Regions from separate parts of the Comamonas endophytica genome, predicted to be linked through region 1. Evidence: predicted binding sites of a transcription regulator. Region 1 holds the regulator's gene; each other region holds the start of a gene.
The links. The regulator sigma-54, encoded in region 1, starts transcription at its own class of promoters, with help from an activator protein. The targets are predictions, from matches to a motif close to TGGCANGNAANCTGCTTT.
Positions count from the first base shown of each region.

Region 2: the regulator sigma-54 is predicted to act here: its motif matches at 5,553-5,570, upstream of atzF (allophanate hydrolase).
Region 3: the regulator sigma-54 is predicted to act here: its motif matches at 4,022-4,039, upstream of M9799_RS07730 (TorF family putative porin).
Region 4: the regulator sigma-54 is predicted to act here: its motif matches at 3,099-3,116, upstream of M9799_RS09980 (amidohydrolase/deacetylase family metallohydrolase).

Region 1 covers NZ_CP106881.1:2,098,221-2,105,979, forward strand. The annotation lists gene argS (arginine--tRNA ligase) at 1-1,573, shown strand, start outside; gene M9799_RS09390 (SPOR domain-containing protein) at 1,586-2,257, shown strand; gene M9799_RS09395 (thiol:disulfide interchange protein DsbA/DsbL) at 2,312-2,962, shown strand; gene lptA (lipopolysaccharide transport periplasmic protein LptA) at 3,134-3,757, shown strand; gene lptB (LPS export ABC transporter ATP-binding protein) at 3,769-4,536, shown strand; gene M9799_RS09410 (RNA polymerase factor sigma-54) at 4,580-6,151, shown strand; gene M9799_RS09415 (THUMP domain-containing class I SAM-dependent RNA methyltransferase) at 6,222-7,499, shown strand; gene M9799_RS09420 (PIN domain-containing protein) at 7,496-7,759, shown strand, end outside.
Region 2 covers NZ_CP106881.1:1,878,115-1,885,873, reverse strand. The annotation lists gene M9799_RS08445 (putative bifunctional diguanylate cyclase/phosphodiesterase) at 67-2,205, shown strand; gene M9799_RS08440 (putative bifunctional diguanylate cyclase/phosphodiesterase) at 2,226-3,992, shown strand; gene M9799_RS20565 (methyl-accepting chemotaxis protein) at 4,007-5,344, shown strand; gene atzF (allophanate hydrolase) at 5,605-7,395, shown strand; gene M9799_RS08420 (GntR family transcriptional regulator) at 7,426-7,759, shown strand, end outside.
Region 3 covers NZ_CP106881.1:1,705,614-1,713,372, forward strand. The annotation lists gene glcE (glycolate oxidase subunit GlcE) at 1-1,071, opposite strand, end outside; gene M9799_RS07720 (ammonium transporter) at 1,404-2,864, opposite strand; gene glnK (P-II family nitrogen regulator) at 2,900-3,238, opposite strand; gene M9799_RS07730 (TorF family putative porin) at 3,282-3,983, opposite strand; gene M9799_RS07735 (IclR family transcriptional regulator) at 4,197-4,955, opposite strand; gene M9799_RS07740 (tripartite tricarboxylate transporter substrate binding protein) at 5,160-6,164, shown strand; gene M9799_RS07745 (RraA family protein) at 6,285-6,971, shown strand; gene M9799_RS07750 (hydroxyacid dehydrogenase) at 6,968-7,759, shown strand, end outside.
Region 4 covers NZ_CP106881.1:2,214,759-2,222,517, reverse strand. The annotation lists gene M9799_RS09990 (oxamate carbamoyltransferase subunit AllG family protein) at 1-119, opposite strand, end outside; gene M9799_RS09985 (gamma-glutamyltransferase family protein) at 131-1,732, opposite strand; gene M9799_RS09980 (amidohydrolase/deacetylase family metallohydrolase) at 1,766-3,052, opposite strand; gene M9799_RS09975 (MarR family winged helix-turn-helix transcriptional regulator) at 3,163-3,672, shown strand; gene M9799_RS09970 (ABC transporter substrate-binding protein) at 4,095-5,249, shown strand; gene M9799_RS09965 (branched-chain amino acid ABC transporter permease) at 5,312-6,160, shown strand; gene M9799_RS09960 (branched-chain amino acid ABC transporter permease) at 6,188-7,213, shown strand; gene M9799_RS09955 (ABC transporter ATP-binding protein) at 7,210-7,759, shown strand, end outside.

The DNA of each region.
Region 1 (7,759 bases):
CACCGCCGCCATGCAGCTGGCCAAGGCCGCCAAGCAAAATCCCCGGCAGCTGGCGCAGGCGCTCAGCGATGCGCTGATGGCCACCCCCGCTTTCGCGCGCTGGGTCGAGGCGCTGGAGATCGCCGGCCCCGGCTTCCTGAACGTGCGGCTCAAGCCCGCCGCCAAGCAGGAAGTCGTGCGCGAGGTGCTCTCGGCCAAGGAGGCCTTTGGCTTCCAGCCGCGCCGCGCCGAAAAGCTGCTGGTCGAGTTCGTTTCCGCGAACCCCACCGGCCCGCTGCATGTGGGCCATGGCCGCCAGGCCGCGCTCGGCGATGCGCTGTGCAACCTGTTCACGACCCAGGGATGGGACGTGCACCGCGAGTTCTACTACAACGACGCGGGCGTGCAGATCCAGACGCTGACGAACAGCACGCAGCTGCGCGCCAAGGGCTTCAAGCCCGGCGACGAGTGCTGGCCCGTCGATCCCGAGAACCCGGCCAGCAAGGCGTTCTACAACGGCGACTACATCCAGGACATCGCCAACGATTTCCTGGCAAAGAAGACCGTCAAGGCCGACGACCGCGAATTCACCGCCAACGGCGATGTCGAGGACCAGGACAACATCCGCCAGTTCGCCGTGGCTTACCTGCGCAACGAGCAGGACAAGGACCTGCAGGCCTTCAACCTGCGCTTCGACGAGTACTACCTCGAGTCCAGCCTCTACACCTCGGGCCGCGTGGACCGCACGGTCGAGCGCCTGATGGCCAACGGCCATACCTATGAGCTCGATGGCGCGCTGTGGCTCAAGTCGACCGACTACGGAGACGACAAGGACCGGGTCATGCGCAAGCGCGACGGCGGCTACACCTACTTCGTGCCCGATGTGGCCTACCACATCGCCAAGTGGGAGCGCGGCTTCACCAAGGTCATCAACATCCAGGGCACGGACCACCACGGCACGATCGCGCGGGTGCGCGCCGGCCTGCAGGCCGCCGATGTGGGCATCCCCCAGGGCTATCCCGACTACGTGCTGCACACCATGGTGCGCGTGGTGCGCGGCGGCGAGGAGGTCAAGATCAGCAAGCGCGCGGGCTCCTACGTGACGCTGCGCGACCTGATCGAGTGGACCAGCAAGGATGCGGTGCGTTTCTTCCTGCTCAGCCGCAAGCCCGACACCGAGTACACCTTCGACGTCGACCTGGCGGTGGCGCAGAACAACGACAACCCGGTCTATTACGTGCAGTACGCGCATGCGCGCATCTGCTCGGTGCTCAAGGCCTGGGGCGGCGATGCGGCCACGCTCAAGGACGTGGACCTGTCGGCGCTGGAAGGCCCGCAGGCCCAGGCGCTGATGCTGCAGCTGGCCAAGTACCCGGACATGCTCACAGCCGCCGCGCAGGGCAATGCGCCGCACGACGTGACCTTCTACCTGCGCGACCTGGCCGCGGCCTACCACAGCTACTACGATGCGGAGCGCATCCTGGTCGACGACGAAACGGTGAAGCTGGCACGCCTGGCATTGATCAGCGCGACCCGCCAGGTATTGCACAATGGCCTTGCGGTGCTGGGCGTGTCCGCTCCAGAACGCATGTAAACCGATCACATCATGAAGACACAGCAACGCGGCGGCACCGTTCTCGGCATCATTCTCGGCATCATCTTCGGCCTGGGCGCGGCCCTGGGCGTGGCGGTCTATGTCAGCAAGGTGCCGATGCCCTTCCTGAGCAAGGCCAAGAACGCCGACCAGGACGCGGCCGAAGCCAGGAAGAACAAGGACTGGGATCCGAACTCGCCCCTGTACGGCAAGAACCCGGCGCGCATCACAGTGCCGGCGGCACCCGAGGTGGCAGCGCCTGCCGCGGATGGCGTGGCGGCCGCGCCGGCGCCGGATGCAGCGCCGGCGACGACTGCGGCATCGCAACCCGTGGCACCGGTGACGTTGCCGCCCAAGCCCGAGCCCAAGACCAGCACAGCGGGCAAATCCAGCGATCCGCTGGGTGATCTGGTCAAAGCCAAGTCGGCCGAGGCCAGCGCGGCCGAGAGCTTCAATTACTTCGTGCAGGCCGGTGCCTTCCGCAGCCCCTCCGATGCCGAGGCGCAACGCGCCAAGCTGGCGATGCTGGGCTGGGAGTCGCGCGTGAGCGAGCGCGAGCAGAACGGCCGCACGGTGTTCCGCGTGCGCGTGGGTCCTTTCGGCAAGCGCGACGATGCCGAGCAGCTCAAGACCAGGCTCGAGGGCGCAGGCGTGGATTCCGCGCTGGTGCGCGTGCAGCGCTGAACTTTTTGGCGCGCCACCCCTCTGACTTACGAACCGAACCAGGAGTGTTGTTCCATGAAACGCCGTGATTTTTCCCTGGCTGCCGCTGCCGCAGCTTCCGCATCCGCTCTTTCTTTCGTGGCCACGCCCGCGCTGGCCCAGGCTGCGTTCAAGGAAGGCAAGGATTACGCCAAGCTGGGCAAGCCCGTCGCCACCACGGCCGGCGCCGGCAAGGTCGAGGTGCTCGAGTTCTTCTGGTACAGCTGCCCGCATTGCCATTCCTTCGAGCCCGCGTTCGCGGCCTGGAAGTCAGCGGCGCCCGCCGATGTAGTGGTGCAGCGCGTGCCCGTGGGCTTCAACGCCAGCTTCATCCCCCAGCAGAAGCTCTACTACGCGCTGCTGGCCATGGGCAAGCTCGATGAAGTGCACCCCAGGGTGTTCCGTGCGATCCACGTCGAGCGCAACCGCCTGGCCAAGGACGAGGACATCTTCGAATGGGTCGGGAAGCAGGGCGTGGACGTGAACAAGTTCAAGGAAAGCTACAACTCCTTCACGGTCTCCAACCAGGTGCGCAAGGCGACCCAGCTGCAGCAGGAATACAACGTCGAGGGCGTGCCCTCGATCGGCGTGGCCGGCCGCTACTACACCGATGGCACGATGGCTGGCAACATGGCCAACGTGCTGCGCGTGACGGACCATCTGATCGCCCTGAGCCGCAAGGGCTGAGGCCACGCGGGGCCGCGGCCCCTGCATGACGGGCCCGCCTTGCGCGGGCTTTTTTGTGCCTGCTGGCGCCATGGACTTGCCGGGCGGGGCCATCCACGCACGGGGTTCCAGGCGGTGCCTGGGATTTAATGGGTCACACGCCCTACAATGGTCGCAAGATTCGTGCCCTCCATGAAAAAACGCCTACTTCCCCTTCTCCTGCTTTCAGCCCTTGCCTGCGGCGCGGTGCAGGCCGAAAGAGCCGATCGCAACAAGCCCATGAACATCGAGGCCGATGCGCTGCGCCACGATGAACTGCAGCAGACCAGCGTCTTCACCGGCAACGTGGTGATGACCAAGGGCTCGATCGTGCTGCGCGGCGCGCAGTTGGACGTGCGCCAGGATGCCCAGGGCTACCAGTTCGGCACGGTGAAGGCCGAGGCGGGCAAGCGCGCCTTCTTCCGGCAAAAGCGCGATACCCAGCCGGGGCAACCCGATGAATTCGTCGAGGGCGAGGCCGAGGTCATCGAATACGACGGCAAGGCCGACAACGTCCGGCTGATCCGCCGCGGCGAACTGCGCCGCCTGCGCGGAACGGCGCTGACCGACGAGATCACCGGCGCGGTCATCGTCTACAACAACCTGACCGATGTGTTCACCGTGGACGGCCAGGCCCGTGCTCCGGGTGGCGCCACCGGCGCCGCATCCGGCGGGCGCGTGCGCGCCGTGCTTGCCCCCAAGGAGCTGCCGCCGGCCGCGGCGCCCGCGCCGGCCACGAACCTTCGGCCCAGCACCACCCTTCCCTCGAACCAGTGAGCGGCGCTTCCGTGAACGCAACCTCCCCGCAGCCCGAATCCAGCCGCCTCGAAGTCAAGCATCTGGCCAAGTCCTACGGCAGCCGCAAGGTGGTCAAGGACGTCTCGCTGGCGGTGCAGAAGGGCGAGGTCGTGGGATTGCTCGGCCCCAACGGCGCCGGCAAGACCACTTCCTTCTACATGATCGTCGGCCTGGTGCGCTGCGATGCCGGCGACATCTTCATCGACGACCAGGCGGTCGGCAACATGCCGATCCACCAGCGCTCGCGCCTGGGGCTGTCGTACCTGCCGCAGGAAGCATCGATCTTCCGCAAGCTCAGCGTGGAGGACAACGTGCGCGCCGTGCTCGAGCTGCAGCGCGACGAGCAGGGCCGGCCCCTGACCCGCGACGAGATCGAGCGCCGCCTGCTGGCGCTGCTGCAGGAACTGCGCGTGGACCATCTGCGCGCCTCGCCCGCGCTGGCGCTGTCGGGCGGCGAGCGCCGGCGCGTCGAGATCGCGCGCGCGCTGGCCACGCAGCCGCGCTTCATCCTGCTGGACGAACCCTTTGCCGGCATCGACCCGATTGCCGTCATCGAGATCCAGCGCATCATCGGCTTCCTCAAGGCACGCGGCATCGGCGTGCTGATCACCGACCACAACGTGCGCGAGACCCTGGGCATCTGCGACCACGCCTTCATCATCAGCGACGGCCATGTGCTGGCCCAGGGCACGCCCGCCGAGATCGTCGAGAACGCCGACGTGCGCCGGGTGTACCTCGGCGAGCACTTCAGGATGTGAGCGCCATGTCCATCAGCCTGTGCCGGTTCGGAGGGGAACGCCGTTGAAGCCGGGTCTGTCGCTACGGGTATCGCAACACCTCGCCCTCACGCCGCAGTTGCAGCAATCGATCTGGCTGCTCCAGCTCTCGACGCTGGAGCTGAGCCAGGAAGTCGAGCACATGCTCGACGACAACCCCTTTCTCGAACGCACCACGGAAGAAGCCGAGCGCGAGGAATTCGGCCTGGCGCAGTCCGACGTGCCGGCGCAGCGCGACGACTATGCCGAGGATGCGCAGCATGCGTCGGCAGAGATGTCGGGCAGCAGTGGCGATGCCGACGCCGGCGAGGTCACTGCGCCGGCCGATGCCGCGCCCGATTGGGAAGGCGACGGCAGCAGCGATCTCGCGCCCGATGACAGCGAGTGGGGCGGCGAGGCGCGCGCGCGCAATGGCAGCAGCGAGGACGACGCCGAGGCCCAGGACCTGGCGCACGGCCACGAGTCGCTGACCGATCACCTGCACCGCCAGGCGCTGTCGCTCAGGCTGGGCGAGGTCGATCGCGCGGCGCTGCGCTTTCTCATCGAGTCGCTCGATGACCATGGCTATCTGGAGGATTCGCTCGAGGAACTGGCCGCGGGACTGGCCGGCGCGGATGCACTGGAGGAGCAGGAGGAACTGGTGCACCGCTTCACGGTGGCGCTGCGCCTGCTGCAGTCGCTCGAGCCGGTGGGCGTGGGAGCGCGCAACCTGGCCGAATGCCTGACCCTGCAGCTGCAGCACCTCGCGGCGCAGGACGACGACCAGACCGACGAGGCCACCGTGCAGACCGCGCTGCGCATCTGCGCGCAGCCCATGGACCTGCTGGCGCGCCGCGACGTGCGCCGCCTGATGCAGGCCTGCGCGGCCAGCGAGGAGCGCGTGCGCGCGGCCATGGCGCTGATCGCGCGGCTCGAGCCGCGGCCCGGGCGGCGCTTTGCCGACGTGGAGCGCAACCTGGTCGTGCCCGACGTGATCGTGCGCAAGATGGCGCGCAGCCGCGGCGACGGCCAGCCGCAGTTCAGCGTGCAGCTCAATCCCGAGGTGATGCCGCGGCTGCGCGTGCATGACATCTATGCCAACGCGCTGCGCGGCCACAAGGGCAGCGAGGGGCACGCGGCGCTGCAGCAGCGGCTGCAGGAGGCGCGCTGGTTCATCAAGAACATCCAGCAGCGCTTCGACACCATCCTGCGCGTGTCGCAGGCCATCGTGCAGCGGCAGAGGAACTTCTTCACCCATGGCGAGCTGGCGATGCGCCCGCTGGTGCTGCGCGACATCGCCGACGAGCTGGGGCTGCATGAATCGACCATCAGCCGCGTGACCACGGCCAAGTACATGGCCACGCCGATGGGCACCTACGAGCTCAAGTATTTCTTCGGCTCGGGCCTGGGCACGGAGACCGGCGGCAATGCCTCGAGCACGGCGGTGCGCGCGCTGATCAAGCAGTTCGTCGCGGCCGAGAATCCGCTCAAGCCTCTCTCGGACAGCCAGCTGGCCGAAATGCTCAAGGAGCAGGGCATCGAATGCGCGCGCCGCACCGTCGCCAAGTACCGCGACGTGCTGAAGATCGCGCCGGCCAATCTGCGCAAGTCGCTATAGCGCGCGGGGCCGGCAAGATGCCCTCCAATGCGCGCATTTGACGGCAAACGCGTATCCTTGGCGCCCTGCTATGAACCAACTGCAACTGTTTTTGCCCTGCGCCGCCGGCGTGGAGGACTATCTGGCCGACGAGGCCCACCGCATCACGGGCCTGACCGGGCACGACCTGCTGGTCGGGCGCGGCGGCGTGATGCTGCGCGCCTCGTGGCGCGACGCGCTGCTGCTGAACCTGCACAGCCGCCTGGCGCAGCGCGTGCTGGTGCAGCTTTCGACCTCGATGTACCGCAACGAGAACGACCTGTACCGCGCGGCCAGCGAGGTGGCTTGGGAGATCTGGTTCAGCCCGCGCGAGAGCTTCAAGATCGAGTTCACCTCGCAGCACAGCCCGCTGACCAGCCTGAATTTCGCGGCGCTGCGCGTCAAGGACGCGATTGCCGACCGCTTCCGCGCCAAGACCGGCGTGCGTCCCGATGTCGAGACGCGCTACCCGGACGTGCGCGTGCACCTGCACCTGACCACGGACGAGGCGACGATCTACATCGACACCTCGGGCGAGGCGCTGTTCAAGCGCGGCTGGCGCGAGGACAAGGGCGATGCGCCGCTCAAGGAAACGCTGGCCGCGGCAATGATTGCCGCGACCGGCTGGGACCCGCATGGCGACAATCCGCAGCCGCTGTACGACCCCTGCTGCGGCAGCGGCACGGTGGTCATCGAGGCGGCGCAGATCGCCTGCCGCATTCCGCCGGGCATCCAGCGCCGCTTTGCCTTCGAGAAGCTGGTGCCGTTCCAGCCGCATGTCTGGGAAGCGATCCTGCGCCAGGCCGAGGCGGCGATCTGCGAGAGTCCGGTCGGCATCTACGGCTCCGATGTCTCCCACCGCATGGTGGATTTTGCCGAACGCAATGCCGAGCGCGCGGGCGTGGCCAGCGCCGTGAACCTGCGCGGCGGCGACGCGCTGCAGCGCATGCCGCCGAGCGAGCAGCCCGGCGTGATGGTGCTCAACCCGCCCTATGGCGAGCGCATCGCCGCGGCCGGCTCGGCCGGGCGCAACGCGGCCGAGCGCATGGGCCAGGTCGAACGGGCCGGGCGCGAGACCGCGCAGACCGAGGATGGCGTCGAGTTCTTCGGCCAGTTGGCATCCCACTGGAAGAAGAACTACAGCGGCTGGCAGGCCTGGATGCTCACGCCCGACCTGAAGCTGCCCGGCAAGATGCGCCTCAAGGAGTCGCGCCGCGTGCCGCTGTGGAACGGCCCCATCGAGTGCCGCATGTTCCGCTTCGACATGATCAAGGGTGCCGTCAAGCCGCGGCGCAGCACCGACGGCGGTGCAGGCAGCCAGCCCGCATGAAGATCGTGCTGCGCTGGCCGCATTGCAATCCTGGGGCCGGCCACCCGGGCCCCGGGCCGCGTCCCCTGGTGCTCGACACCAACATGGTGCTGGATCTGCTGGTCTTCGACGACGCGGCCATCGCACCGGTGCGCGCGCTGCTGGCCGAGGGCGCGCTGCGCTGGATCGCCCATGCCGCGCAGCGCGTGGAGCTCGAGCGCGTGCTGGGCTATCCGCAGATCGCGCCGCGCGTGGCCTTCTACGGGCTGAGCACGGACAGC
Region 2 (7,759 bases), 220 kb from region 1:
GCGGGCCCGGGCCGTGGCTCTGCGCCGGGCTCATGCGTCTGCCGGTCCCAACCCGAATTCTCCAAAGTGAATAGTTTCCTGCGTGTCAGCCACGACCCTGGCGTGGTGGCTGCTTCCTTCGCGATCGCCCTGTTCGCGTCCTATGTCACCCTTGATCTGGCCAGGCAGCTGCGGCATTCAACCCGGCAGGTGGCGCTCGCGTGGTGGGCTGCGGGCTCGCTGGTCATGGGCACCGGCGTCTGGTCGATGCACTTCCTGGGCATGCAGGCCTTCGCGCTGCCGATTCCGGTAGGCTTCGACAGCCGGCTCACGCTGCTTTCCTGGCTGGTGGCCGTGAGCGCCTCGGGCATGGCGCTGCGGCTGGCCAGCCGCCAGCGCGTCGGCCGTCGCCACCTGGCGTTCGGCGCCGGCGTCATGGGGCTGGGGATCAGCGCCATGCATTACATCGGCATGGGCGCCATGCGGATGGCGCCCGGCATCGTGTGGAACCAGGCCCTGGTCGCGCTTTCCGTGCTGATCTCGCTGCTGGCCTCGGCAACGGCGCTTTGCCTGTTCAATGCCTTCCGCGAAGCCGGCCGGGCCCACCGGCATCTGCTGCAGGGCGCCGCCGCCCTGGTGATGGCAGTGGCCATCTTCGGCATGCATTACACGGGCATGGCCGCGGCGCACTTCGCCACGGGTTCCGTCAGCCTGAGCGCCGGCGAGCTCAGCGGCCCGGGCATGACGGCGCTGGTGCTGATGGCGACCCTGCTGCTGCTGGTCAGTACGCTGTTCACCTCGGTGCTCGATGCGCGCCTGCAAAGCACGGCACGGCGCCTGGCGCAGTCGCTGCAGGAAAGCAATGCGCGCCTGCAGGCCGCCAACGACGAGCTGCAAAAGCGCGCGCTGTCCGATGCATTGACCGGCCTGCCCAACCGCTTGCATTTCGAGGACCGGCTGCGCGAGGCGCTGCAGCGCCACCACGGCGCGGGCCCGCAGACGCAGCTGGCCGTGCTGTTCGTCGACCTGGACGGCTTCAAGCCCATCAACGATTCCTTTGGCCATGCCGCCGGCGATCTGATCCTGTGCCGCGCTGCCGAGCGGCTCCTGCACGAAGTCCCGTCCCCGGCAACGGTGGCGCGGGTCGGCGGCGATGAATTCCTGGTCCTGCTCGAAGGCGCAGGCCAGGCCGAGGCCATGGGCGTGGCCCAGCGGCTGCTGGCGACCCTGGCGCAGCCCTTTGGGGTGTCGGGCAAGCCGGTGCAGATTGCCGGCTCCATAGGCATCGCCGCCTACCCCGGCCACAGCGAGGGCAGCAAGCTGGTGGCCAGCGCCGACGCCGCGATGTATGCCGCCAAGCGTGCCGGCGGCGGGCGCTACAAGCTGTTCGAGCCGCACATGGAGTCCGACGCCGCCTGGCAGCTCGAGCTGCAGAACGCGCTGCGCGGCGCCATCGAGCGCAACGAACTGGCGCTGCATTACCAGCCCAAGATCGATGTCCGGCAGAGCCGCAGCAGCGGCGTGGAGGCGCTGCTGCGCTGGAACCACCCCGTGCATGGCGCCATCGCGCCGGCGGTGTTCATCGCCCTGGCCGAGCGCTTCGGCCTGATTGGAAAAATCGGCAACTGGGTCATCGAAGAAGCGTGCCGGCAGATGGCCGAATGGGCCGCCCAGGGCCTGCGGATGCGCGTGGCCATCAACCTGTCGGTGCATCAGCTGCGCGAAGACGATCTGGCCGGGCGCATCGAGAACGCCCTCAGGGCCCATGGGATCGATGCCGGCCAGCTGCTGTGCGAGATCACCGAGACGGTGGCCATGGAGGACACCCGCGCCACCCAGCACACCTTCGACGGGCTGGCGCGGATCGGCGTATACCTGTCCATCGACGATTTCGGCACCGGCTACTCCAGCCTCAACTACCTGCGGCATCTGCCGGCCCGGCAGCTCAAGATCGACAGCAGCTTCGTCAGCGACCTCGAGCACAGCCAGCAGGCGCGCTCCATGGTCGGCGCAGTGGTCGGCCTGGCGCATGCGCTGGGCCTGAGCGTGGTGGCCGAGGGCGTGGAAACGCAGGGCCAGCGCGACATCCTGCTGGCCGCCGGCTGCGACGAGTTCCAGGGATTTTTCTTTGCCCGCCCCATGCCCGCCTCCGTGCTGATGGCCTGGCTGCAGGCGCGCCACCCACACGATGCCGGCAACGGCCTCGCACCCACGGGCGCGGCATGAACCGCGCCCCACCTGAACCTATGAACCGCAAGTCCCCTCCCTCTTTTCAGCACGCGCCGCCACCCGCTGGCGAACGATTGCCCTCGCTGCGCCTCTATGCCTGGCTGGCGCGCTTCAAGCGCCTGAACTACCAAGCCAAGATCATGGTGATGGCCTTCATCGGCACGCACTTGCCGCTGCTGGCGCTGACCTCGTGGTTCGCGCTGGAAAGCACGCACGACTGGAGCGTGCTGCTGCACGTGCTGGTCATCACCCTGGCGGCCACGCTGGTGGGCACGGCCGTGACGCTGCTGGTGCTGCACCACCTGCTGCGGCCGGTGGCTGCCACCGCCAAGGCCCTGCGCGTGTACCGCGAGCAGCGCCTGAAGCTGGCGCTGCCCACGCATTTCACCGACGAGGCCGGCGCCCTGATGGCCGACGCGCATCGGGCGCTGCAGCACCTGGACAAGACGCTGGAGTCGCTGCAGTTCATCGATGACGTCACCGGCCTGCCCAACCGCAAGCGCTTCCTGGAAAACGTGCAGGACCGGATTGCCCATGGCCAGCCCTTTGCCGTGGCCATCGTGCGCATCGCCAACCTGGCGCGCATCGAGGAGACCATCGATCGCGGACACGCGGAGCTGGCCGCGCGCAGCCTGGCCCAGCGGCTGGAACGGACGGGCCACTTCTGGGATCAGCTGTCGCGCGTCGGGCCTTCCAAGTTCGGCTGCATCCTGCATCTCAATGGCAAGCAAGACACCTGGGCGGCAAGCGCGGCGCGCCTGCGCGCCAGCCTGAAGCTGTGCGCCGGCGAACTGCCGCTGGGCGAGCTGCAGTTCCAGCCGCAGCTCCAGGGCGGGCTGGCGGTGTTTCCCGACGACGGCGCCCAGGCCGACGCGCTGCTCGATGCCGGCATTGCCGCGGCCTCGCTGGCCAATCCGGCGCAGGTCATGCTGCATTCGGTCAACGCGCGGCGCCAGGCCATCGAGCAGATGCAACTGGAGCAGGACCTGCGCCAGGCCCTGGCGCGCTCCGAATTCGTGCTGCACTACCAGCCGGTCTTCGACCTGCAGGCCGGACGCGCCATCGGTGCCGAGGCCCTGGTGCGCTGGCAGCATCCGGAGCGCGGCCTGGTGCCGCCCGGGGCCTTCATCGACACCGCCGAGTCATCGGGCCTGATCGGGCCGCTGGGCCTGTGGGTGATCCGCGAGGCCTGCCGGCAGCTGGGCGAGTGGAACCGCGCGGGCCTGCCGCACATGCGCATGGCCATCAACGTGTCGGCGCGCCAGTTTCTCGACCCGCAGCTGGGCCAGCATCTGCGCGAGGCCATTGCCGCCGCAGGCATCTCGCCGGACCAGTTGGAAATCGAGCTGACCGAGACCGTGGCCATGGTGGACCACGCCCATACCCACCGCGTGTTCTCGGCGCTGCGCAGCGATGGCGTGGGCATTGCCATCGACGACTTCGGCACCGGCTACGCCAGCATGAGCTACCTGCGCAAGCTGCCTTTCGACAAGCTCAAGATCGACCGCGAGTTCGTCACCGACGTGCACCGCTCGCGCGAGGGCCAGGCGATCTGCGGCGCGCTGATCGAGCTGGGCAAGGGCCTGGGCCTGCGCGTGCTGGCCGAGGGCGTGGAGCAGAAAGAGGAGGTGCGCTACCTCGCGCAGCAGGGCTGCGACCTGTTCCAGGGCTACTACTTCGCGCGGCCGGTGGCTGCCGCGCAGTTCGAACATTCACTGATGCTTCCCCCCGCTCTGCTCCATGGCGCCGAAGCGCGTCTGATGGACCCACTGGGGCTGGTATAGAAAGAGCTCACTTCATGCGATCCATCCGTTCCGTGCTGGCCAGATTCGGCCTGTGCTCCCGCCGTGCCAACGCCCAGATGCAGGCCCTGTACCGCAACCAGGCGGTGATCGAATTCGACGCGCAGGGACGCATCCTCGATGCCAACCCGCAGTTCATGGAGCTGATGGGCTACCGCATCGACGAACTGCGGGGCCAGCACCACCGCATCTTCGTGGACCGTGCGGAGCATGACGGGCCGGGCTACGCCGCATTCTGGGCGCGGCTTCGCGCAGGCGAGGCCTTCGTCGGGCGCTGCCGGCGCCTGGCGCGCGACGGGCGCGATGTCTGGCTGCAGGCCCACTACTGCCCGGTTCTCGACCGCAGGGGCCGGGTGCTGCGCATCGTCAAGTACGCCATGGACATCTCGGCCGAGGTACGGCGCGATGCCGAAGCCATCAGCCAGCTGGCCGCCGTCGGCCGGGCCCAGGCGGTCATCGAGTTCACGCTGGACGGGCATATCCTGCGCTGCAACCGCAATTTCCTCGATGCGCTGGGCTATGACTCCGAGCAGGAGCTGATCGGCCAGCACCACAGCATCTTCGTCGACCCGCAGGAGCGCAGCTCGGCCGGCTACGCGGCATTCTGGTCGCAGCTGGCCCAGGGCCAGCATTACCGTGGCCAGTTCCGCCGCGTCGGCCGCGGCGGCAACGATGTCTGGATCGAGGCGAACTACAGCCCCGTGCTGGACGAGTCGGGCCAGCCCTTCAAGGTCGTCAAATACGCCACCGACATCACCGCGCGCTTCGAGGCCACGCAGCTGGTGCAGGCCGCCTTCGAGCAGCTGCAGCAGCTGGTGCGCGACAGCGCCGCGCAGGCGCGCGAGGCCCATGCGCAGACCCGGCAGGTGGCGGCCGTGGCCCAGCAGGGCGATGCCACCCTGGACAACGCGGTCGCCGCGATGTCGCGCATCATGGCCGATTCCAGACGCATCGGCGACATGGTCGGCCTGATCGACGGCATTGCCTTCCAGACCAATCTGCTGGCGCTCAACGCCGCCGTCGAGGCGGCACGGGCAGGCGAGCATGGACGCGGCTTTGCCGTGGTCGCCAGCGAGGTGCGCAGCCTGGCGCAGCGCAGCGCGCTGGCCGCCAAGGAGGTCAAATCGGTCATCGGCCACTCCACCCAGACGGTGCAGGAGGGCGCGCAGCGCGTCGACGAATCCGGCGCCATGATGCGCCAGATGCGCGCCGGCGCCGCCCGCGCCAGCGAGATCATGGACCACATCATCCAGGCCTCGCGCGCGCAGGACGAGCGCCTGGTGGATACGCGCGAGGCGGTGTTGCGGCTGGAGAATACGGTGATCCAGCGGTAGCAGCGCATCCTGGGCCCATACGCCTCTTGAGGGAGGCCGCTCATCCTTCGATCCTTCGACAGGCCCAGGATCAGGACGAACGGATAAAAGGCTGCGCTTTCCACCGTTCGTGGTGATCCTGAGCTTGTCGAAGGATCGAACCATGGACGTCCAGCCCTCCAGAACATGTACTGCCCGAAAGCCAGGGAGCAAAGTCTTCTCTCGTCCCTGGCACATAAACTGCTTCATCAGCGTGACTTGTATACATCAGGGTATTCATCATGCTGATCGGCACTATCGAAGACTGGAAGAACGCATACACCCAGGGCGCAATGCCCGCCGAACTGCTGGAGCAGCAGCGGCTGGCCTGCAGCGCGCAGGACACGGCCTGGATAAGCATTGCCAGCACTGAGCAATTGCAGACGCAGCTCGCGCAACTGGCGGCTCTCGAGCTGGCGGTGGGCCGCGAACAGCTGCCGCTGTATGGCGTGCCCTTCGCGGTCAAGGACAATATCGACGTCGAGGGCTTCCGCACCACCGCTGCGTGCGAGGAATTCGCCTACGTCGCGCAAGAGGATGCCTTCGCCATTCAACGGCTGCGAAACGCAGGCGCCATCGTACTGGGCAAGACCAATCTCGACCAGTTCGCCACGGGCCTCGTGGGCACCCGCTCGCCCTATGGCATCGTGCCCAACACCTTTGATGCCAGCCTGATCAGCGGCGGCTCCAGCTCGGGGTCGGCCTCGGTCGTGGCGCGCGGGCTGGTGCCTTTCGCACTGTCCACCGATACCGCCGGCTCGGGGCGCGTGCCCGCGGGCTTCAATCAGATCGTGGGGCTCAAGCCCACGCCAGGTGCGGTCAGCGGCACCGGTTTGGTGCCCGCCTGCCGCACGCTGGACTGCATTGGCGTGCTGGCCTGCACCGTGGCGGACAGCGCCAGCGTCCTGTCGGTGATGGAAGGGCATGACGCGGCCGATGGCTACTCGCGCGCGCGCCCCATGGCGCCGGCGCACAAGCCGCTGGCGCAGCTGCGCGTGGCGACGCCCGCGCACCGCAAGCTCTCCGGCAGCTACGAAACCGCATTTGCGGAGTTTTCATCCCGGTTGAAGGAGCAAACGGCGCAGTTGGAGGAAATTCCTTTCGGCACGCTGTTCGAAGTGGCGGAGCTCCTGTACTACGGCCCCTGGGTGGCGGAGCGCGTGGTGGGCGCGCGCAGGATCTACGAAGACCAGCCGGACAGGATGCTGCCCGTGGTGCGCAGCGTGCTCGATGTGGCGCAGCGCTTTTCCGCGGCCGACACCTTTGCCGCCCAATACCGCCTGCAGGAGCTCAAGCAGGAAGCCGACAGGCTCTGGCAGCAATGGGACGTGCTGTGCGTGCCCACGGCGCCGCGCCATCCGCGCATCGACGAGGTCATGGCCGACCCGATTGCCGTCAATTCGGAGATGGGCATCTATACCAACTTCGTGAACCTGCTGGGCTGGTCGGCGATCGCCATTCCCGCCAGTCGCCTGCCCGATGGCCTGCCCTTCGGCATCACGCTGATCGCACCCGGCTGGCGCGAGCCCGATCTGGTGCGCTGGGCCGCCGAGCTCGAGCAGCAGGCCGGCCTGCCCGCGGGCGTCACGGGCCTGAAGGCCGGCGCTTCGGCGGCGCCCTGCGCGTGGACCGTCGGCGCCCAGGGCGACATGATCCAGGTGGCGGTGGTAGGCGCGCACCTGCGCGGCATGCCGCTGAACCATGAACTGCTCTCCTGCGGCGCGCGTTTCGTCGAAGCCACGCAGACCAGCGCCGACTACCGGCTCTACGCCCTGCAGGGCACGGTGCCGCCCAAGCCGGGCCTGTCGCGCGGCGAAGGCGGCGCGGCGATTGCCGTCGAGGTCTGGGAGATGCCGCTGGCGCACTTCGGGCGCTTCGTCGCGGGCGTGCCCGCGCCACTGGGAATAGGCACCGTCACGCTGGCCAGCGGCAAGGCCTGCAAGGGCTTCATCTGCGAAGGGCATGCGCTGGCGCAGGCCACGGACATCACGGCTTTCGGCGGCTGGCGCGCCTATTGCAGCAGCCTGCGCTAGACCGCCCCACTACAAGAATAGGAGACATCCGTGACCCAAGTCAGCCTTGCCGCCTCGGCCTATGCGCAGCTCAAGGAGGCGCTGGACAACTTCCACTTCGTGCCGGGCGACCGCTTCAGCGAAAACGAGGTCAGCGCCCTGCTCGGCATGAGCCGCACGCCGATCCGCGAGGCGCTGGTGCGGCTGCAGCGCGAGGGCTATATCTCGGTCATGCCCAAGCTCGGGTGGCTGGTGAACAGCATCGATTTCCATGTCTTCGAGCAGCTGTACGACGTGCGCTCGGTGCTGGAATGCGCCGCCATCGATCTGCTGGGCGCGGCCCCCGACCTGGCGCAGCGGCTCGCGCCGCTGTGCGAGCTGTGGT
Region 3 (7,759 bases), 390 kb from region 1:
CTGCTGCAGCCGTGCGTGCAGCGCCGCCAGTGCGGGCGGCAGCGGCGCGGCGGGGACCAGCCCTGCGCCGCTGCCGCCCGCACCCGCACTTTGCGCATGGAACATCTGCGCCGAGCCGCCCACCTGCGCCGCCAGCGCCTGCAGCGCCGGGCCCAGCGCGCGCGGCGCCTGCACCCAGCGCAGCGCGCCATGCCACTCGACGAGCGGGCCGCGCGCGCCCTCGGGCAACGCCAGCACCGGCGCCTGGGCCGGCACCGAAAGGCGCCACAGCGCGAGCTCGGGCTGCGCCAGGCGGTCGAGGAACCAGGGCAGCTGGTGGTCGCGGCAGGCGTCCCAGTCGGCGGCCACCTGCGCGTTGTCCTGGCGCTCGCCGCCCAGCGTGGCGCAGGCCGACTGCACCGCGGACTTGGCGCCGCGCAGCCGCAAGAACAGGGTGCCCTGCCCTTGGTCCTCGACCCAGCAGCTGGCGTTCAGCGGCAACGGCTGGCCGCCCCAGGTGTTGAGCCATTGCAGCGCCTGGGCCTGCGTGCAGCGGAACAGCAGCGTGGCCTCGGCCGGAGCCTGGGGCAGCACCTTGAGGCTGACCTCGGTGATCAGGCCCAGCGTGCCCCAGGAACCGGCCATCAGCCGCGGCACGTCGTAGCCGGCAACGTTCTTCATCACCTGGCCGCCGAAGCGCAGCAGCTCGGCGCGGCCGTTGAGCATCTCCAGCCCCAGCACATAGTCGCGCACCGCGCCGACGCTGGCGCGCGCCGGCCCGCTCAGGCCCGCGGCGACCATGCCGCCGACCGTGGCGCCGGGGGCGAAGTGGGGTGGATCGAAGGGCAGGCACTGGCCCTGTTCGGCCAGCAGCGCCTGCAGCTCGGCCAGCGAAGTGCCGGCACGCGCGGTGACGACCAGTTCGCTGGGTTCGTAGCTGAGCACGCCCTGCAGCGCGCGCGTGTCGAGGATCTCGCCCTCCAGCGTGCGCGCATGGAAGTCCTTGCTGCCGCCGCCGCGCAGGCGCAGCGGGGTCCGGTCGGCAACGGCGGCGCGCACGCGCCCGGTGATCTGGCTGAGGGCTGAATCCATGCGCTTATCGTAGCGGCAGGGGTCGCAACGCAACCGGGGCAGGAGCGTGAATTTTTTGCACGCGGGGCGTGAAGCTTGGGCCGGGGGGACGACTTGTAGGGCGGGACGTCCACCCTTCGACGGGCCCGCCCAGGCAGGCTCAGGGCGAACGGAAAAACCCTTCGTGGTGAGCTTGCCGAACCATGAAGGTCCTGCCCTATAGAAAAACCAGTCCCAAAAAAAAGCCCACCGCATGGGTGGGCTGAAATTCCAGCGTCCGAGGAGAACCTGGTATTCGCAATGAAGTTGGGGCAGACGGCCCCGCCACCAGACAGGGCCGCCCGTGCCGGGAGTTACCGCACGTAGGCGGTTTCGCCGTGGGAGCTGATGTCCAGGCCCTGGCGCTCTTCTTCCTCGCTGACGCGCAGGCCGACCAGCAGATCCGCGATCTTGTAGGAAACGAAAGCCACGACACCCGACCACACCAGCGTCACGAGCACGCTCTTGATCTGCACCCAGACCTGGTGGCCCATGGAGTAGTTGGCCGGCTCAACGCCGCCCAGGCTGGCGGCACAGAACACGCCGGTCAGGATGGCGCCGACGATGCCGCCGACACCGTGCACGCCGAACACGTCGAACGCGTCATCGGCACCCAGCATGCGCTTGAGGCCACCCACGCCCCACACGCACAGGGGACCGACGATCAGGCCCATGACGATGGCGCCCATCGGGCCGACGAAGCCGGCGGCGGGAGTGATGGCCACGAGGCCGGCGACGGCACCCGAGATCGCGCCCAGCATCGAGGCCTTGCCCTTGTGCAGCGCTTCGGCAGCCAGCCACGACAGGGTGGCGGCGCCGGTGGCGACGATGGTGTTGACGAAAGCCAGGCCGGCAATGCCGTTGGCCGCGCCGGCCGAGCCGGCGTTGAAGCCGAACCAGCCCACCCACAGCAGCGAGGCACCGACCATGCTCAGCGTCAGGCTGTGCGGGGCCATCGACTCCTTGCCGAAGCCCAGGCGCTTGCCCAGGACGTAGGCACCGACCAGACCGGCGATACCGGCATTGATGTGCACCACGGTGCCGCCGGCGAAGTCCAGCGCGCCGTCTTCGGCCAGCAGGCCGCCGCCCCAGACCATGTGGGCCATCGGGATGTAGCTGAAGGTGAACCACAGCACGGCGAACACCAGCACCGCGGCGAACTTGATGCGCTCGGCAAAGGAGCCGACGATCAGCGCCACGGTGATGGCGGCGAAGGTGGCCTGGAAGGACACGAACACGTATTCGGGAATGGTCTTCAGTGCGCTCGACAGCGTGTCGGGCGTGATGCCCTTGAGGAACAGCTTGTCGAAGCCGCCGAAGAACTTGCCTTCGCCGCCAAAGGTCAGCGTGTAGCCGTAGATGGTCCACAGCACGGTGATCAGCGAGAAGATCACGAAGACCTGCATCAGCACCGACAGCATGTTCTTGGAGCGGCCCAGGCCGCCGTAGAACAGGGCCAGGCCGGGGATGATCATCAGGATCACCAGCATGGTCGAGGTCAGCATCCAGGCGGTGTCGCCGGAGTCGAGCGTGGGCGCGGCTTCAGCGGCTGCAGCAGGTGCTTCGGCCACGGGAGAAGGGGTAGCGACCGCGGCCGCTTCGGGGGCGGGTGCGGCGGCTGCCGGGGCAGCGACGGCTTCAGGTGCAGGCGCCGCAGCGGACGCTTCCACCGCGGGAGTGGTGGCAGTCGCATCGGCCGCAGGCGTCTGCGCCAGGGCGATACCGCCTGACAGCAGGCTCATGCCCAGGCAGAGGGAGGCAAGCAATTTTTTCATGGCAACAATCTTTCTGATCGGTACGAACGCAGGCCTCAGAGGGCTTCCTGGCCGGTCTCGCCGGTGCGGATGCGCACCACCTGCTCGAGGTGGGAAACGAAGATCTTGCCGTCGCCGATCTTGCCGGTGCGGGCCGCGGCCTCGATGGCTTCGAGCGCGCGGTCGACCATGTCGTCGGCGATCGCCGCCTCGATCTTCAGCTTGGGCAGGAAGTCGACCACGTATTCCGCCCCGCGGTACAGCTCGGTATGGCCCTTCTGGCGGCCGAAGCCCTTGACTTCGGTCACGGTAATGCCCTGCACGCCGATGTCGGACAGTGCTTCGCGCACTTCATCGAGCTTGAAGGGTTTGATGATGGCGGTCACCATTTTCATGAGTCGTTCCTCGTTGATCGGGACGCAGGGCGCCCCTTTGCAATTACAGGGCCTTGGTCAGCGAAACCACGAAGCGGTTCTTGTTGACGAAGCCGAAGTGGTTCTTCTTGTTGGCGCCGACGACGGCCGCGCCCAGCGACAGGCCGTCACCGAAGTCGTAGGCGCCGCCCACGCTGTAGTCGGCGTAGTTCGGCGTGCCTTCGACATCGCTCGAGAAGCGCGTGTAGCCGACCGAGGCCTTGAAGGTCACCTTGGGCGCCACTTCCTGGGCAAAAGCCAGGTTGAAGTAGCCGGTGTTGCGCCCGCCGTCGAAGCCGAAGTAGCGCTTCGACACGGTGTGCGAATATTTGGCCGTCAGCGGGCCGAAGCCGGCGGCGGCATAGATCTCGGTGGTGTTGGCCACCTTGCCGCCCGGGTAGACGTAGGTCAGTGCGCCCAGGTCCCAGGCCACGCCGCCGCCTTCGAACTTGTAGCCGGCGTAGAAATCGCTCTCGAGCGAGTTGCCGGGCACCCAGTCGACGCTGGAGTTCCAGTTGCCCACATACCAGCCGGTATCGCCGAAGCTGTAGTCGAAGCCGCCTTGCAGGGCCGGCTTGAAGGCCTTGGTGCGGCTCGCGTCCTGGTCTTGTCCACGGAACTTGTAATTGCTGGTCAGGCTGACGTTGGCGGTCAGCTGGGCGCTGGCCAGCATGGGCAGAGCGGCGGCAAAGGCGACACCGATGGTCTTGATCCAGGCACGGGACATGAGGCTCTCCAGTTGTAAAAATTTTCGACAACCGGTGAAAAGCATGAACTGTGCCAAGGCAAGTAGGTCGAAGCCGCCACGGTATGCAGGCATTACCGGAAAGACATGGACTGGACGCATTGCACCCTATTGGTGCGCAAACAGCCCGGATTCCCCCCATGGCGCTGCACCAAAATGGACAACGCACCAGGCTTGCCGTGCCATGTCACGGATTCAGGGATGCCAGCGCGAAGTGCGCACCGCCGAGGTGCCCGTGTTCCCGGCGGTTCCAGCCAATGCATACGACAGCTGGTTGGCCGTGGCCAGCAGCGTCTGCGCCAGCGACTCGAGCTTCTGAACCGGCAGGCGCGAAGCCGGGCCGGAGATGCAGACCGAGCCGAACAGCCGCCAGTGCATGCCGAAGACCGGCGCGGATACGGTGGCCACGCCCTGCTCGCGCTCACCGATGGAGTAGTGGTAGCCGCGCTCGCGGATCTGTTCATAGAGCGCCCCGGGCTCGCCTGAGAAGGCCAGGATGACGCGCCCGGGCGAGCCCTTGTCCAGCGGCAGTTCCTCGCCCATGCGCGCGTGGTGGCGCAGCGCCTGCGGCCCCTCGACACGCACGATGCAGGTGCGCGCATTGCCCTCGCGCACATAGAAGGCCGCGCTTTCGCCGCACGCCAGCGTCAGCGCGCGCAGCGCCGGCTCGAGCACGTTCTGCACGTCGAAGCCGGCCTTGTAGCGCGCGCCCAGCCAGCCCGCGGCCGGCCCCAGGCGCCAGTCGCCGTCTTCGCGCTGCACCATGTAGCCATGGTGGGCCAGCGTGCGCGCCAGCCGCAGCACGGTGGTCTTGTGCAGCTGGCAGCGCCGGCTGAGCTCGGCCAGCGACAGATGGGATTCGCCCAGCGCATAGGCCTCGAGCAGCTGCAGCGCGCGCGCCACCGCGGTCACGAAGCCATTGGAGGCAGCCGGCTCGCCCTCCGGCCCGGTCATTTCGGACATGGGTGCCAAGACCGCGGGACGGGCGTTGCGGAGCTTCTTCACTGGCGGGGGATGTGGGGTGTCGTCGGGCTTCATCGTGCAATGTGTTTCATCGTGCGAAACGGCATTGTATGCGTTGAAACGTTTTTTTAAACTGCGCTTCCATTGCCGGCATGCACCGCGGCAACCCATAAATACATCGACGGAGACAAGACAATGGCATCGACCACGCGTTTTCATGCATTCGCCGCGCAGCTTTGCGCCGCCACCCTGGGCCTGGCTGCCGCCGCCCTGCCCCTGGCCAGCGCCCAGGCACAGGCTGCCTACCCCTCCAAGCCGGTTCGACTGATCGTGCCCTTTCCGCCCGGCGGCGGCACGGACATGATCGCGCGCACCGTGGCACAGAAGCTCACCGACCTGAACAAGTGGACCGTGGTGGTGGACAATCGCCCCGGCGCCGGCGGCAACCTGGGCGTCGATGCCGCCACCAAGGCCGCACCCGATGGCTACACCCTGGTCATCGGCCAGACCAGCAACCTGGCGATCAACCCCGCGCTCTACCCCAAGCTGCCCTACGACCCGATCAAGGACCTGACGCCGGTGGCGCTGGCAGTGTCCTCCCCGGTCGTGCTGGTGACGGCGGCCAGCTCGCCCTACAAGAGCTTTGCCGATGTCGTGGCCGCGGCCAAGGCCAGGCCCGATGGCATCACGCTGGGCTACTCGGGCAACGGCACCGTGTCGCACCTGGCCGGCGAGCTGGCCCAGCATGCGGCGGGCATCAAGCTGCGCCACGTGCCCTACAAGGGCGCGGCGCAGGCCATGACCGATGTCGTGAGCGGCCAGATCGACCTGTACATGTCGACCATTCCCACGCTGATCGGCCAGGTGCGCAACGGCAAGATGAACGCCATTGCCATCACCTCCAAGGCGCGTTCGACGCAGTTGCCCAAGACCCCGACGCTGGCGGAACTGGGCTACAAGGACTTCGAGGCCGTGAGCTGGTTCGGCGTGCTGGCGCCCGCGGGAACGCCGCCGGCCATCGTGCAGCAGCTCAACAAGGCCATCAACCAGGCGCTGGCCCAGCCCGACGCCGCCGAGCGGCTGCGCTACGAGGGCGGCGAGATCCTGGGCGGCTCGGCGGAAAGCTTCCAGCAGCTGCTGAAAGCGGAAATCCCGCGCTGGGCCCGGGTCGTCAAGGAATCCGGCGCCAGCCTCGACTGAGGCGCTGCCCGCAGCGCTCCTGCCCCATCCCTACAGATCACAGGACATGCCCGCGCGCATGTCCGCGGGCTGCGCATTCCCGCCCTCTGCGCCCTCTCCATTTCCACCGGACGAAGCACCATGAACCAACTTCCAGAAATCATCCGCGACATCGAGCGCGTGGCCCCCGACGTCGTAGAGAAAGCCGGCACTTTCCAGGCAGCGATCCTGGCCGACGTCGCCGGCCGCCGCGGCACCATGCACGGCCGCGTCGCGCCCGTGCACCAGGACATGAAGGTCGCCGGCCCGGCCTTCACCGTGGAAGTGCGCCCCGGCGACAACCTGATGATCCACGCCGCGATCGCGCTGGCGCAGCCCGGCGACGTGCTGGTGATCGATGGCAAGGGCGATCTCACGGCGGCGCTGATGGGCACGCTGATGCTCAGCGCCTGCAAGAAGCGCGGCCTGGCCGGCGTGATCGTCGATGCCGCCATCCGCGACAAGCTGGAAATCCTGGACCTGGACTTCCCGGTGTTCAGCGCCGGCTTCAACCCTGCGGGCCCGACCAAGTACGTGCCCGGCCGCATCAACCACCCGGTCTCCGCGGGCGGCACCGTCGTCAACCCCGGCGACCTGGTCGTGGGCGATGCCGACGGCGTGGTCGTGATCGAGCGCGCCAAGGCCCCGGGCCTGATGGCGCTGGCCGACAGGAAGGTGGCCGACGAAGCTGCGCGCATCGACGCCATTTCGCGCGGCGACACCGCCTCCAAGTGGCTGCCCGCCGCGCTGCGCGCCGCCGGCGTGCTCAAGGAAGGGGAAGCGCTGTGAGCAGCATTCTCGTCACCGGTGCCGACCTGGCACCGCAGGCGCTGGCGCTGCTGGACGGCTATGACATGGTCTATGCCGGCAAGACGCCCACCGAGGAAAGCCTGATCGCGCTGTGCCGCGCGCACAACCCGGTGGCGATCATCGTGCGCTACGGCGGCGTGGGCGCGGCCATGATGGATGCGGCGCCGGCGCTGAAAGTGATCTCCAAGCACGGCAGCGGCACCGACACCATCGACAAGGTGGCGGCCAAGGAGCGCGGCATCGAGGTCGTGGCGGCGCTGGGCGTCAACGCCGCGGCCGTGGCCGAACAGACCATGGCGCTGCTGCTGGCCTGCGCCAAGTCGGTGGTGGCGCTGGACGCGCGCATGCGCGCCGGCCACTGGGACAAGGCCACGCACAAGAGCCTGGAACTGGGCGGGCGCACCGTCGGGCTGGTGGGCCTGGGCGCGATCGGCCTGCGCTTCGCGCGCATGGCCGACGCCATGGGCATGCGCGTGATCGGCTTCGATCCCTATGCGCGCGACCTGCCCGAATACGTGCAGGGCGTGGCGCTCGAAACGCTCTGGCGCGAATCCGACGTGATCTCGCTGCACTGCCCGCTCACCGCCGACAACCGTGGCCTGCTGAACGCCGAAACGCTGGCGCGATGCAGGCGCGGAGTGATCGTGGTGAACACCGCGCGCGGCGGCCTGATCGATGAAGCGGCGCTGCTGGCCGCGGTGCGCTCCGGCCAGGTCATGGCCGCGGGCCTGGACAGCTTTGCCGTCGAGCCGATGACCGCCGGCCAC
Region 4 (7,759 bases), 120 kb from region 1:
AGCAGCACATGGGGTGCGAGTTCCGGCAATGCCTGGGCGCGGGTGACGACATCGCGCCAGCAGGCGCGCGCAAAGGGATTGGCCCAGCGGGCCAGTTCGGCGGAATCGGGGGTGGTCATGGGCAAAGCTCCTAGAACGCGGCCACGCTGCCATCCGAGCGCGGGTCGAAGCCGCCGCAAAGGCTGCCCGAGGGTTCGCGCACGATGCAGCCGGCATGGCCGAAGGTCTCGTCGAAATCCGCCAGCACTTCGACCGGATGGCCGCGCTCTTTCAAGGCGCGCACGGTTTCCGCGGGAAAGCGCCCCTCGAGTTTGAGCGTGTCGCTGCTCTGGCCCCAGGTGCGGCCGAGCAGCCAGCGCGGCGCCTCGATCGCGGCCTGCGGATCGAGGCCGTGCACGACGCTGCGGGTGAACACCGCCGACTGGGTCTGCGGCTGGCCGTCGCCGCCCATGTTTCCGTAGACCATGCTGCGCCCGTCGTTCAGCAGCGCCAGCGCCGGGTTCAGCGTGTGGAACGGTTTCTTGCCCGGCGCCAGCGCGTTGATGTGCGCCGGGTCGAGCGAGAAGGAGGCGCCGCGGTTCTGCCAGTTCACGCCGCTCTCCGCCAGCACGACGCCCGAGCCGAATTCGTGGTAGATGCTCTGGATCATCGACACCGCACGGCCCTGGCCGTCGATCACCCCCATCCAGATGGTGTCCGCCGGCCCTTTCCCCTGCCCCCAGGCCGCGGCCCGGCCCATGTCGATGCGCGCGGCCATGCCGTCGAGCGCTTCGGGAGTGAGGAAGCTGGCGGGGTCCACCGTCATGCAGGCCGGGTCGGTGATGCAGCGGTCGCGCACGGCAAAGGCCTGCTTCACGCATTCCGCCGCCGCATGCACATAGTCCGCGCCGAGGTGATCGAAGCGCTCCACGCCCAGCCGGTCCATCAGGCCGAGGATGATCAACGACACCAGGCCCTGCGTCGGCGGCGGCATGTTGTAGAGCGTGCCGGCGCTGTGCGCCAGCTGCAGCGGCGTGCGCAGCAGCGCCTGGTGGCGCTGCAGATCCGCCAGCGTCAGCGCGCTGCCCACCTGCGCCAGATCGCGCGCCAGGCTGCGCGCCAGGTCGCCGCGGTAGAAGTCGTCCAGCCCGGCGCGCGCCAGCTGCTCGAAGGTGGCGGCCAGGCGCGGCTGTCTGAACAGGGAGCCCACGCCAGGCACTACGCCCTCGGGCATGAAGGCCTCGGCAAAGCCGCTCACGCCCGCCAGTTCGGCCTGCCTGGCCTCGGTGTTGCGCTGCTGGCTGCGGGTCACGGGCACGCCCCGGGCCGCGCCATCGATGGCATCGGCCAGCAGGCGCTCCAAAGGCATGCGCCCGCCCAGGCGCGTGCGGCTGATCTCCAGCGCCTTGGCCCATCCCGAGAGCGTGCCCGCCATGGTGAGCGCCGCGCCGGGACCGCGAAAGGGAATGGCACCCTGGCCCGCGTATTGGGCGATATCGGCGCCCAGCGCGCTGGCGCCGCAGGCATCGATGCCGATGACTTCGGTACTGCCGCCATCGGGCAGGCCGACGAGCCAGAAGCTGTCGCCGCCGATGCCGTTCATATGCGGGTAGGCGACGGCAATGGTGGCGGCAGCCGCGACCATCGCTTCAATGGCATTGCCGCCCTCGCGCAGGACGGCCAGCGCCGATTGCGACGCCAGGGCATGCGGCGCCACGGCCATGCCGCGGCGCCCTCTCACGGGTTGGGTCATGGCTTCGCCTCCGGTGTCAGCGCGGCGCGGGCTTCAGGCATGGACGGCACTGGCGGCCTCCTGCGGCTGCGGAAGGATGGCGGCGGTGGCGTCGAAACGCTCGCCGGCGCGCAGGCAGAACGCCGGGGTCAGCATCTGCCGGGTGACCACCTCCGTGCCCTCGTTGTCGCGCAGCACCCAGCGGCCGCGCGCATCGTCGAGCACGCTGATGTCGGCCACGCCGCCCACCTTGAGCGTGCCCAGCTCGCCTTCCATGCCGACCATGCGCGCCGCGTTGCGCGTCACCATCGCCACGACATGCGCCAGCGGCAGGCCCAGCGCCAGCATGCTGGTCATGGCGGACACCAGGCTGAAGCGCGTCTTGCCCTTGAAGATATGGTCCTCTTCATCAGGGTGGCTGTCGGGCGTGCCCGCGGGCGCCGCGACCTGGGTGTTGTAGCCATGCATGTCGGCGCCCAGCGTGTCGGGGATGACGCCGGCATCGAGCACGATGCGCGCCGTCTGGTAGCTGAAGTGCGAGCCATGGCCGACATCGATCTTCAGGCCGCGCCGGATGGCTTCGTGCACCAGTGGATGCAGCTTGCCGTCGAGCTCGACGAAGCCGCCCGGATGGCGGCTGAACGGGTGGGCCAGGATGTCGCCCGGCTTGAGCATCTCCACCACCTGGTTGAAGATCGAGTCGGGATTCACGGCCAGCCCGCCCTCCTCGGGCCTGGGCCAGAGCTGGCCGAAGTGGATATACACCGGCAGATCCGCCTCGCGCCCGATGCGCGTGGCGATGCGCATCACATCGACGCCCCAGCGCGCGAAGCCGCCGATCTCGGCATGCGCCTTCAGGCCGCGCACCAGGTCGCGGTTCTCGCGCGCCGAGCGCACCGTGGCCTCGACGTCCAGGCATTCGGGCCGGTAGAGTTCGGGGTAGTAGTGCCCTTCCAGCCCGCCGACCAGATAGGCCGAGAGATAGGCCAGCACCCGGGTCTTGGAGGGCTCGGCCACATACTGGCGAAAGCCCGGCAGGGTGATGCAGCTGGGCCCGCCCTGGTCCACCAGTGTGGTCACGCCCGAGTGCACGCCGCACATATCGGGATTGAGGCCGAAGCGCCCCGTCACGCCCTGGTAGACATGGGCATGGGTGTCGATCAGGCCCGGCAGCACCAGCTTGCCGCGGCAATCGATGCGCTGCGTGTCCGCGGACACTCCGCTTCCCATGTCCTGCCCGATGGCGGCAATGCGGCCCTCGGCCACCAGCACATCGAAAACGCCGTCCCGGCCCACCGTGGGGTCGATCACGCGTCCCCCTGTCAATAGCATGCTGCGCATAGAAATAGCCGGCGCCAGGGCCGCTGCAGTTGAAGATGCGTGGTGTACCGCATAAATTGTGCCAGCGCGATTTCGCCGATTTGGTGCGGCCTTGGGGATAGACTCGGCACATGAAGACCGAAGCCTCCCAGGCGTCCCTGCGCGCCCAGCTCGACGAGTACTACCAGCGCTCCGCGCTCTTTTCGCGGCCGGGATTCCTGCTGCGCCGGCTGCACCAGATCCATACCGGGCTGTTCGCCCAGGAGACCGGCGAGCATGGCGTGACGCCGGTGCAGTACAGCGTCCTCACCATCCTGGTGGCGCTCGGGGAAATGGACCAGAACACGCTGGCGCTGGAGATCGGCCTGGAGCGCTCGAGCGTGGCGGAAGTGCTGCCGCGCCTGGAAGCGCGCGAGGTCGTCGAGCGGCGCCAGTCCACGCGCGACCGTCGGGTCAAGCTGGTGCGCATCACGCGCAAGGGCCGCGCGCTGGTCAAGCGCATGGAGCAGGCCGCGCAGCGCGCGCACGACCGCACCATTGCCCCGATCCCCCCCGAGGAACGCGAGCTCTTCCTGCTGCAGCTCAGCCGCCTGGTCGAGGCGCACAACGACACCAGCGTGGTGCCGCTGCGCATCCGCTGAAACCGCGCCCAGGAAATTAGGTGGTACACCCCGTTTTGGGGAATGCCCCGGAATGGGTGCGCCACAACTGTGCGGCAGGGGCCGCATGCGGGGGCCGGAACGCCTGCGCCGCGCACCTCATATGTGGCACACCACATTCTTTTTCAGGCGCTTGCCCTGCGCGCGGCAGTGCCATCCACCAGCGAATCGCCGATGTGGCACGACTGTTGCTGTGAACGCTGCAGCAGCCGGCAAGAAGGCTGCAAAAGCGAGGGAATGCAACCCATGCAGCCCGGGAGCGCCGCCCATGCCGTCATGACGACGGATCCACCGGCCGGTCCTTGGCGATATATGTGGTGTACCCCTTATTTGGGAGGAAATGCTGCGCCGCGGGCGGCCGGCAGTTCTTTCGTCAAGCACTGCTACCCAAGGAACCGTCGATGATGATTACGCACAACTTGCGCACCCTGCTGGCCACCGCGGCCCTGGCGGCGCTGGCCTCCCAGGCTTCGGCGCAGGACACCATCAAGATCGGTGTCACCATGCCGCTGACCGGATCGGTCGCCGCTTCCGGCAACTACGTCACCAACGGCGCGCGCATTGCCGCCGATGTCATCAACCGCAAGGGCGGCGTGCTGGGCAGGAAGCTGGAGCTGGTCATCGAGGACAACAAGTCCAACCCGCGCGAGGCCGTGAACTCGGCGGAAAAGCTCATTCTCAAGGACAAGGTGCCGGTGATGATGGGCGCCTGGAGCTCCACCTTCACGCTGGCGGTGATGCCCAAGCTGGTCGAGTACGGCGTGCCGATGGTGGTCGAGACCGCCTCGTCGGGCAAGATCACGACCGCGGGCAACCCCTGGATCTTCCGCATCAGCCCCACCTCCTCGATGGAAGCCGTGGCCTTCGGCAAGCAGCTCGACGGCATGTCGCCGGCGATCAGGAAGGTCGACTTCCTCTCGGTCAACAACGACTGGGGCCTGGGCGCGACGGCCGCCTTCAAGAAGATGCTCGAGGACAAGGGCGTCACGGTAGGCCGCGCCGAAACCATGGCGCCCGACGCCACCGACCTGTCGGCGCAGCTCGCGGCGCTGAAGAACACCGGCGCCGACACGCTGATCGTGACCTCGGGCATCGAGCAGCTGACGCTGGCCATCCGCCAGGCCGGCGAGCAACGCCTGCCGCAGCGCATCCTCACCACCGGCGGCTCCTTCCCCGAGCCGCTGCTGAAGGCTTCCGGCCCCAAGGGCTACGCCAGCCAGCACCTGCTGTTCTTCGCGCCCTGGGACATCACGCGCGCCAAGTACCCCGAAGTCGCCAAGGAGTTCGCGGATGCATGGACCGAGCGCAAGTGGGAACTGCCGGGCCAGTCCGAGGGTTTCCGCGGCTATGACGCGATCCTGACCATTGCCGAGGCCATCCGCATTGCCGGCAAGGCCGAGCCGGCGGCCATCCGCGACGCGCTGTGGAAGGTGAAGATCAAGGGCGTCAACGGCGACATCGCCTTTGCCAAGGAAGGCCCGGCCGGCAAGGAAAGCGGCCAGAACGAGGCCGCCGTCTACGTCGTCGAGCTCAAGGACGGCAAGGTCCAGGTCAAGTAATTGCAGGGCCGCGGCAGCCGCGGCCGGCGGAGCACATCTTGGATCAATTCCTCCAACATCTCTTGAACGGCCTCGTGCAGGGGTCCACCTATGCGCTGCTGGGGATCGGCCTGACGCTGATCTTCGGCATCATGAAGGTGGTCAACATGGCGCACGGCGAGCTCTATACCCTGGGCGCGTATGTCGCTTACGGCTTCGTCGCCGTGCTCGGGCTGAACTACTTCGGCTCGGTGCTCGTGGCCGCGGTGGCCGGCCTGGCGATCGGCGCATTGATCGAATGGATGCTGCTGCGCCGGCGCAACCTCGCGGCCATGGACGAGGTCATGCTGATCATGATCGGCGTGATGATCGTGCTGCAGAACGCCGAGCTGCTGCTGTGGGGCGGCGTGGCCAAGGCCGTGCCTTCGCCCTTCACGCAGGAGCCCGTGGTCTTCGGCGCGGTGTCGGTGTCGCCGATACGGCTGTTCGTGCTGGGCACGGCGCTGGTGCTGCTGGTGGCCTTCTACCTGCTGATCGAGCGCTCGCGCCTCGGGCTGGCGATGCGCGCCACCTTCCAGGACAAGGACGCGGCCAAGATCGTCGGCGTCAATGTCTCGCGCATCTACACGCTGACCTTCGCGCTCGGCTCCTGCCTGGCGGCCGTGGCCGGGGCGCTGCTGGCGCCGGTGTTCGTGGTCAACCCGACCATGGGCGACCTGGCCAGCCTCAAGGCCTTCGCCATCGTGATCCTGGGCGGGCTGGGCAACCTGCTGGGCGCGACGCTCGGCGGCTTCGCGCTGGCGCTGATCGAGGAGTTCGGCGCCGGCTACATCTCCACGGCCTACCGCGACGCCATCGGCTTCCTGGTGATCCTGATCGTCATGATCGTGCGTCCGCAGGGCTTGTTCACTTCCAAGGAACGGGTGGGCTGACAGATGAATGCTTCACGCAATTCCACCTTGATTTTCGCCGTGGCGGCCCTGGTGCTGGCGGCGCTGCCGCTGTGGTGGCCGGACCCCTATGTGCTGTCGGTCGTGGCCTCGGCCGGCATCTTCATCATTGCCGCCATCAGCCTGAACCTGCTGCTGGGTTATACCGGCCAGCTGAGCCTGGGTCATGTCGCCTTCTTCGGCGTCGGCGCCTATACGACGGCCCTGCTGTCGCTGGGCTTCGACGTCGCCCTGCCCGGCCTCGACGAACCCTGGGTGGTCGCGCCGCAGCCGGTGTGGCTGGCCTTTGCCAGCGCCATTGCCGTGGCCGGGCTGTTCGGCTGGATGATCGGGCAGCTCGCCTTTCGCGTGCGCGGCGCCTACTTCGTGATCGTGACCATCAGCTTCGCGCAGGTCATGCGCATGGTGGCCATCAACTGGGTCGATCTGACCGAGGGCCCGATGGCGCTCAACAACATTCCCCCGCTCACCTTCTGGCTGCCGGGCGCGGGCGTGGTCGAGCTGGTGAGCAAGGCCAGCACCTACTGGCTGGTGCTGGCGGTGGCGCTGCTGTCGTACCTGCTGGTCGCGGCGCTGGTGCACAGCCGCGTCGGGCGCGCCATGATCGCGCTGCGCGAGAACGAGACGCTGGCGCGCTCCATGGGCATTCCGGTCACGCACTATCTGCGCATCGCGGCGGTGGGCGCGGCGGCGATCGCGGGCGCTGCGGGCGGGCTGTATGCCCACACCGTGCGCATCATCGACCCCGATGTCTTCATGTTCATGTTCACCATCACCATGGTCATCATGGTGATCGTCGGCGGCAAGGGCACGCTGTCGGGCCCGGTCATCGGCGGGCTGCTGTTCGGGCTGCTGCCGGAACTGCTGCGCGGCTGGCTGGCGCCCGAGGTGCAGTGGATGCTGTACGGCACGCTGATGGTCGTGATCCTGGTCTTCATGCCGCGCGGCATCGTGCCGGCACTGGTGCGCCGGCGTACCCGTCCGGCGCGCCCCGTCCAATCATCCACGCCGGCCGTGGCCAAGGAGGTCGCATGAATACTGGCGCCCATACCGCGTCCGCGCCCGAGGAGGTGCTGCGCCTCGAGGACGTGACCATGCGGATCTCCGGCCTCACGGCCGTGGACCATCTGGGCTTTGGCGTCACCGCCGGGCAGATCGTCAGCCTCATCGGCCCCAACGGCGCCGGCAAGACCACGACCTTCAACGTGATCTCGGGCTACATGCGCGCCACCACCGGCCGCGTGCGGCTGTTCGGCGAGGACGTGACGGGCCTGTCGCCCGAGCGCATCGCGCAGCGCGGGCTGGTGCGCAGCTTCCAGCGCACCAGCGTGTTCGCCGGCTGCACGGTCTACGACAACATCCTCACCGGCCTGCACCTGCGCGGGCGCGGCGGCGTGCTGCAGGCGCTTCTGCGCGGCACGGCCTTCCGCCAGGAGGAGCAGCGCCTGCGCGCCGAGGCCGACGAGATCCTTGGCTTCATCGGGCTGCGCGCGCGTGCCGGGGAGCTTGCCAACGGCCTGTCCTATGGCGAGCAGCGCCTGCTGGGCGTCGGCCTGGCGCTGGCGGCGCAGCCGCGCGTGC